2 regions of the Lysinibacillus sp. GW821-FHT14F06 genome follow, and region 2 is predicted to be linked to the other one. Evidence: riboswitches for the same ligand, from Rfam matches in the RefSeq annotation. Region 2 holds a riboswitch; the other holds the start of a gene.
What was found. Region 2 has a riboswitch for FMN ahead of ribE (riboflavin synthase). Riboswitches for the same ligand answer to the same signal wherever they lie in the genome.

Region 1 (4,220 bases), on a different contig from region 2:
GGAAGATATGTTGGAGGCCAGTGATGAATTTATGCAGGTAGAGTCAGCACTTGAAAACTGTACAGGAGACCAAAAGATGGTCATCATTATGCGCTATTTTCAAGATTTATCGATTGCAGAAACAGCACAAATACTAGATTGGACAGAAGCAAAGGTAAAAACAACGCAGCATCGTGCCATTAAATTTTTAAGGCAACAGCTACAACAGGTTAGAGAACAGGAGGCGAAACGGCAATGACACATAACCAGTTTGATAATGACCAACTAGAACATGTATTGAACAATGCCCCTAAGCTTTCTGACCGCCGTTCTAAAGATGAAATATTAAATCGATTATTGGCAGATACTCGCTTGCAGGATAATGTTCATCTGCAAGAAGCCATCCAGCAGCCAGTAGACGAAGAAGTGTCAGCGCAAGAACAACAGCAAAGTACAGAGACAGAATCAACAAAGCGCAAAATCCGTAAATGGCCAATCTTTATGAGTGTTGCCGCTGTTTTCGCATTAACAGTAGGTGTAGGTTCTATGTTTATGAATAATAAACATTCCAAGATAGATCAGGCGACTGCCCCTGATATTGCTCCATATTCTACTATGGAAGATGGGCCAGCTGCAAAAACTGCTGAAAATCATGATAATTATTTGGATTCGAGCATTGTTGCAGAACATGCTAAATTTATGTCTCTACGTACCTCTGTGTACGAGGAGGACTTAACGGATGCCGTTGTCTTCCGCATTGGTTTGGCAAGCCGTGATGTAGAAAGTGTACCAATGACGTATATTATTCCCAATGAGCAAGTTGCAGCAGATTTTGGGAAAGAAAAACCTTCTACATTACAAATGTATAAAAAGTATGCACCACAAATTAAAGAGGAAGAAAAAGGCTTTACTAATTACCATCCATATCAAGGTGAATTGAAAGAAAAAGACGATAAGCTGATTCATGTATTACCTGAGAAAAATGATTACGATGTAGCTTCTGCCCCTGTGAATGAGTATAAGGGAACCTTGCAGGATACATTTTCGGACTCAGAGTATACAGAGGTAGAGTTTGAAAATGCAGATGGTACACCATACGAGTTCTCCCAAGAGGGGGAGCCGAGTAAGGCTATGTCATTAACAGGTCCAAGTCATTTTAATTATTATTTATATAAAGATCAGAATAATGGGACGGAGTATTTATCTCCTGATTTTCGTCAAACTTTTTCCACGGTAACAGAAGCGATTACAGTTATGCGCAATAAAAATGATGATGTCTATGTTCCTGTCGTTCCAGAAAATGTGACCTATACTGTTCAGGAGGTTGCTGAGGGTGTTGTTGTTACCTTTAATGATCCTCTTGATTTAACGACTATGGAACCGGTTCGAGCAACACAATTAATCGAAGCAATGATGCTAACGGCTGCAAGCTTTGATAAACAATTACGCCTAGATAATGTAGTTCAGGAAAATTGGGAAGGCTTTGATTTTAAAAATTTCTTGCCCAAGCCAGTAGGCGCAAACAAGCAATATATGGATACGCCATAGCAACTTTTTGGCGATAGTGAAGGAGTTTTCTCGTACATAGACAGTGGCGAGAATACTCCTTCTTGTTTTTCTGGCGATAAATCAATTAACTGTCCATAAAACATACAAATCTAATAGGATTTTTTAAGCAGAACTATTTACTTTTTCTAAATAATTCATTATAGTAAAGCTGTAGAACAAAAATAAAATATTGATTCATCTTCGGGGCAGGGTGAAAATCCCGACCGGCGGTAATAGAGTTGTAAATCGCTAATGTGAAAGACATTGGCTCGAATGATTTACTAATGACTCTTCAGCCCGCGACCTGTGCAAATTTTTTTGCATGGCTGACTTGGTGCGATTCCAAGGCCGACAGTTAGAGTCTGGATGGGAGAAGATGGAGGTACGATCGTCATTCGTTATTTTAAATTGGCTTTGAACGGGCGTTTTTTCAACATGACTTTAAAGTTCGCTCAAAAACTGCTAATTAATGGCGTTTATTAATCATGCCTATTCTCCCTTATGCCAAAAATGCATAAGGGTTTTTTCATGAATAACATGTGATTAGGTCGTAACCTTTCTTCTTGCGAGATTGAATCAGCAAAGAGGAGAGAGTTTTCAATGAAGAAAAATGTTAAACTTCAATCGTTTATAACGATTGGCATGCTGAGCAGTATTTCATTTTTATTAATGCTATTTAATTTCCCAATTCCGCCATTCCCAGCGTTTTTGGAAGTAGATTTCAGTGATATGCCTGCATTACTAGCGGCTATCACAATGGGACCTGTAGCGGGGATTCTAGTAGAGTTATTTAAAAATGTTTTGGATTGGATTTTCTCAGGCACGCCGACAGGAGTACCAGTAGGACATATCGCTAACTTCACAACAGGTATTTTATTTATTTTACCGGTATCCATTATTTTTAAGCGTTTTAAAAACATTGGTGGCCTTATTAGTGGCTTAGCAGCAGGAACAATCGTTATGGCGGTTGGTATGAGTGTTCTTAACTATGCTGTATTTTTACCAATGTACACGTACTTTTTGGGGATGGAGCCTGTTGTAGGAGATTCATTATATAAAATGATTGTGGCTGGAATCTTGCCATTTAATATTGTCAAAGGAATTTTATTAACTGTTATCATGGCTTTATTATTTACAACTATGCGCAAATGGATAGATCGTCAACGTAATATGTATTTAACGAAATAAGATTATGAAACCTCGGGTGTTTTGATACACTTGAGGTTTTTTTATGGATAGAACGCATGAAGTAATGGATAGATTCGTCAAATGAACTTAATCTAGTCGGGCCTAGTGTTTTCATGTAGAATAAGAAAGAGTTTAGAAATGCTAGAGGAGTTTGAAGAGATGAGTGAAAAAAAAGCACAATGGTCTAGTAAACTAGGTTTTATTTTAGCATCAGCAGGTGCAGCAATTGGATTAGGGGCAATTTGGAAGCTTCCGTATGTTACTGGACAAAGTGGCGGAGGAGCATTTTTCCTTATATTTGTTCTATTTACATTGCTGATTGGTTTACCGATGCTATTATCAGAATATGTTTTAGGTCGTGGCACCCAATCTGAGGCGGTCACTGCCTATAAAAAAATTGCACCGACGAAAATGGGCTGGGCATGGATTGGCCGCATGGGTGTACTAGGTTGCTTTTTATTATTAACTTTTTATAGTGTTGTGGGTGGTTGGATTTTTATTTATAGCGGTCTTGGTGTGGCTGGAACTGTTATTGATCCTGTTAATGATCCTGGAGAGCTATTTGGAAAAATTATAGGTACGCCTTGGATTACATTGCTAGGTTTAGGGTTATTTACGCTAGCGAATGTACTAGTGATATCCCTTGGTGTGCAAAATGGTATAGAAAAGGCTAATAAGTTTATGATGCCATTATTATTTATGATGTTTATTGTACTTGTTGTCCGAGCAGTAACATTAGATGGGGCGATGGAGGGTGTGAAATTTTTCTTATGGCCAGACTTCTCTAATATTACTGGAAGGGCTTTATTAGAAGCGTTAGGGCAATCCTTCTTTGGCTTAGCAGTGGGTTTTTCTTGCCTTGTGACCTATAGCTCTTATTTAAAGAAGGATGTGAGCTTACCTAACTCGGCGGGCTCGGTTGTTCTTTTAACTGTACTTGTATCATTTTTAGCAGGATTAGCGATCTTTCCAGTGGTATTTGCCTTTGATTTAGAGCCAGCTTCTGGACCGGGCTTACTGTTTATGGTGCTGCCAACAGCATTTAGCCAAATGCCGTTTGGTGAAGTGTTCTTAGCGATGTTTTTATTATTATTTTTATTCGCAACGTTAACATCCTCCTTTAGTTTATACGAAATTATCGTAGCGGCATTTATAGAAAAGGGGCAATTGTCTCGCTCAGTATTGACACTGTTATTAGGTATAGTAGTCTTTATTGCTGCAATTCCAGCAGCACTGTCATCTAGTACCTTAGCTGATGTATCATTCTTTGGAAAAACAATTTTTGATACGACAGATTTTCTAGTATCGAATTTAATGCTTCCAATAGGAAACTTATTGATAGCGTTCTTTATTGTACATGTAGCTGATAAAGAATTTGTGAAGAAGGAATTACTGATGGGAAGCCATATGGGGCATGGGTATTATTCTATATATCGACTATTAATGTTAATTGTAGTACCTATAGTTATTCTAGTTGTTTTACTAAATATGCTATTACAATATTA
Region 2 (4,220 bases):
TATACTTACACCATATTTTCCCCATGCTTGTTTAAAATATTCAGGTTTTAAGACAGATAAGATACTTTAGATGAATAATTTCATTTAGATAATTTCAAACTATGTTTTAGCCAATCATTCTCTTTAAATTCGCCATTTCAATAGCAGACATTGCGGAATCATAGCCTTTATTACCTGATTTTGTACCTGCACGCTCAATAGCTTGCTCAATATTTTCAGTTGTCACAATGCCAAAAATGACGGGCACATTTGTTGTTAATGATACATTGGCAATCCCTTTTGCTGATTCATTGCATACATAGTCATAATGTGTTGTTGAGCCACGAATCACTGTTCCTAAACCAATAATGGCATCATATTTCTTTGTTTCCGCAAGCTGTTTCGCAATAAACGGAACCTCAAATGCACCTGGAACCCAAGCTACATCAATAAAGTCCTCATTTACACCGTGTCGCTTTAAACCATCGAGTGCCCCGTCTAATAATTTACTTGTTATAAATTCATTGAATCGACCTACTACGATAGCAATTTTTAAGTCAGTACCAATTAATTGTGCTTCAAATGTTTTACCCATTTCTAAATTCTCCTTTTTTAAATTGTAATTTTGAGATTTTGCTGGCGATATAACGCTAATTCTTCAATTGAAATTATTTTTAGTTGATGATGCGCTGCATAGTTGACTAGTTCATTGAAGCGAAGCATTTTGCCATCGTCCCCCATAATTTCACAGATAATGCCTGCGGGGATACTGTGACAAAGCTTAGCTAAATCAATGGTTGCTTCAGTGTGACCTCTACGCTCTAACACACCATTGTTCTTTGCGATTAACGGAAATACATGGCCTGGTCTACGAAAATCATTTGCCTTCGCTTGTGGTTCAATCATTTTTTTTATTGTCATTGCGCGTTCAAAGGCGCTAATTCCTGTCGTTGTATCCATATAATCGATACTAACTGTAAATGCTGTTTGATGATTGTCTGTATTGTTACTTACCATAGGTTGTAAGCCCAATTTTTGTGCGAGCTGCTCTGTGATCGGTGTGCAGATAAGACCTCTTCCATATGTCGCCATAAAATTTATCGTTTCAGGTGTCATATACTCTGCTAAAGCCAGTAAATCCCCTTCATTTTCTCGATCCTCATCGTCTACTACAATAATCATCTTGCCCTGTTTTAAATCCTCTATTGCTTCTTCAATTGTGTGCAGCATTATTGGCACCTCCTTACCGTTCATCGTTTAAAATCCGTTTTGCGTTAAAAAGTCTCTCGTAATAGTCGTTACTTCGTTCCTACGCTTTAGCTGGTGCAAAATATATTTTCCAACTAAATCCGTTTCAATATTAACGGAAGCGCCAATTTTCTTCATACCTAAAATTGTTTCCTTATACGTGTGAGGTATCAGTGATACTGTGACACTTTTTTGCTCAACGTGAAAAAGTGTTAGGCTCGTACCATCAATCGTAATGGAGCCTTTTGGAATACAGTAGTTTGTTAAATCCTCGGATAGCTCAATATCGATATAAACTGCGTTTGCTAATGGTCGTTTACGTACTATTTTCCCTATTCCATCAACATGTCCTGCTACAAAATGACCACCGAATCGTCCATTCGCAGGCATGGCACGCTCTAAGTTAACTGGGTCACCTACAGCAAGCTGCTGCAAATTTGTTGCCTTCACCGTTTCTGTCATAACATCCATCGTCAACTCTTGATTAGTAAAGTTTGTCACTGTTAAACAAACACCATTGACCGCTATGCTGTCTCCGAGCTTTACATCCTCCACCATTTTTGCTGAAAGGACTGTAATTTTCATACTTTGCTGATCGCTTTGCAAGGTTTTTACTGTACCAATATCCTCAATAATCCCTGTAAACATTTTTCCACCTACTTTCTTTCCACGCATTAAGGGCTCTATCCATTAATTTTTGAGGTCAATCCATCACTTAACTAATTCTATCCATTACTTTCAGCGTTCTCTGTCCCTCCTTACAGCCAATACCAAAAAAACCCCTTCACATGAAAGGGGTTAGGGAGTTCATATAAATAAGACGTCAGCAAATAAACCTTAGAATTTTATATTTTTTCCATAGGCTGCCATCTCATCGTTCTTCTCCCATCCAGACTATCACTGTCGGTTTTGGATTTACACCAAATCAGCTTTCGCTCACGGACTTTGAATTGCTTCATCACCGCCGATTGGGAATTTCACCCTACCCCGAAGAACATCTTACTATTTAATTTATTTTTATTCGCTAAATAAAAAAACCTCCCAATCTCAACGACGGGAAGTTAACATAAAAGCATAATCAAATAAACCTTATAAATTCATACGAATTTAAAAAGTTTGCACTTTTACCCTTCTCCCATCCAGACTATCACTGTCGGTTTTGGATTTGCACCAAATCAGCTTTCGCTCACGGACTTTGAATTGCTTCATCACCGCCGATTGGGAATTTCACCCTACCCCGAAGGATTTTATTTAGCTTATTCTTTACGATAACACTATTTTATAATATTATCCACAAAATTCTTTACAAAAAATTTCTGATAAATTTCATCCACATACGCTCTAATATTCTTTTCGTATACTGGATATTCTACTTCGAGTCTTGCAGCCACATGCTGTGATGCCTTTGCGAATAAATCAAAGGCTTGAAATAACGCCTGCCATATAGCTTTTTTAGAGGTTAGCTCAAAGGTCCCCATTAATTGAGAAACTTCCTTTGCCTGTAAATATTGAGATAAATACTTATAACTTTTGCCAACACTTAAGCTAAATTCTGTTTCAAAGCCAACGCGCCACGATAGCATTCGAAGTAATTCTTCACGTAAAATATGTTCAAAATGGTAATTGGCAAAAAGAAGTTCATTGCGACAAATGCCTTTTACAACATAAGTTGAAACCATCCAAAATTCATTGCAACAATCATCAAATGAACGTGCACTTGGCTTTTGTACATGGTACGTAACATCTGTTGCCTCAGGAACATTTATACAGCGCTGGTCTTTATCCAGAATGATTTCTAAAAGTCCATCACTTTCAAGATAAAGCTCCAATTCTTCAATAGGAACTAGTGTCAAATCAATTTTTGAATGATCGGTAAATAACATTAAATAGGAAAACCAATTGCCTAGTTCTGGTGGAAATAATTCCATATCCTCTGGTGTTTGCGTTATTAATCGCTCGCCTAAGAAATCGATCCATTTATTATTTCCAAGAAAGGTAGCCATATCAGTTACAACAAAGGAAATATCATAATCCTGAAAATCATTTCTTGGCACATTGTGATTTGCTCTTGAGCCCTCCATTCCGACTACTCGAACTCGTTCATCATTATTGGCAAAATTTAACAGTTTATCAATAGGTCGATTATTTTCCATATACTTTCTCCCTTGCTAATATATCTATTATTATAGTAGCAAATATTCACTTACGTTTCCGTCATAATGCCACATTGACATGCAGTACCTGACCAGTAACAAAAGAAGAATCATCAGAAGCTAAATAAATATAGGTAGGTGCAAGCTCAAATGGCTGACCTGCTCGCTTCATCGGCGTTTCTAAGCCAAATGTTTTGACATATTCTGCTGAATAGCTTGAGACAATTAGTGGTGTCCAGATTGGACCAGGAGCAACTGCATTCACTCGTATTCCCTTACTCGCTAACTGTAAGGACAAAGATCTAGTGAATGAAACAATCGATCCTTTGGTGGAGGAATAATCGACAAGTAACGGAGCTCCAGCGTAAGCTGTCACGGAAGCAGTGGAAATAATTGCCTCACCCTGCTTCATATAAGGTAATCCTGCCTTTGTCATATAAAAATGCGAAAAAATATTGGTTTCAAACGTATCATACAATTGTTCATTTGAAATATCCAAAATGCTTTGCTGCGGAAATTGGTCACCTTGATATAAAATCAAGTATATCTAGCTTACCAAAACAGTCAATCGTTTTTCTTACTACTTTCTTAGAAAACTCAGGATGACGTAAGTCACTTCAATCAATAGAATGGACTGCCCATCTGCCTCCACCATTTGCTTTGTTGCTTCTGCATCAGATCGCTCATGTGGCATATAGGTAATAGTCATATGGGCTCCTTCCTTTGCAAACCCAATAGCAATAGCACGACCAATTCCACTATCTCCCCCAGTAATTATAGCGATTTTCCCCTGTAATTATCCGCTTCCCTTGTAGGCCAGGTTGTCAGAAATAGGAACTG

Region 1: it holds a riboswitch for FMN, as region 2 does, so the genes downstream of both, AC1RNS_RS00835 (ECF transporter S component) here and ribE (riboflavin synthase) in region 2, are expected to answer to the same signal.

Annotation. Positions count from the first base shown of each region.
Region 1 covers NZ_JBXAPF010000001.1:169,129-173,348, forward strand. The annotation lists gene sigX (RNA polymerase sigma factor SigX) at 1-238, shown strand, start outside; gene AC1RNS_RS00830 (RsiX family anti-sigma factor) at 235-1,527, shown strand; FMN riboswitch at 1,721-1,909, shown strand; gene AC1RNS_RS00835 (ECF transporter S component) at 2,128-2,715, shown strand; gene AC1RNS_RS00840 (sodium-dependent transporter) at 2,875-4,220, shown strand, end outside.
Region 2 covers NZ_JBXAPF010000017.1:56,005-60,224, reverse strand. The annotation lists gene ribH (6,7-dimethyl-8-ribityllumazine synthase) at 107-574, opposite strand; partial or broken gene ribB (3,4-dihydroxy-2-butanone-4-phosphate synthase) at 610-1,209, opposite strand; gene ribE (riboflavin synthase) at 1,237-1,875, opposite strand; FMN riboswitch at 2,101-2,226, opposite strand; FMN riboswitch at 2,351-2,476, opposite strand; gene AC1RNS_RS15605 (aminoglycoside 6-adenylyltransferase) at 2,502-3,380, opposite strand; partial or broken gene AC1RNS_RS15600 (SDR family oxidoreductase) at 3,442-4,116, opposite strand.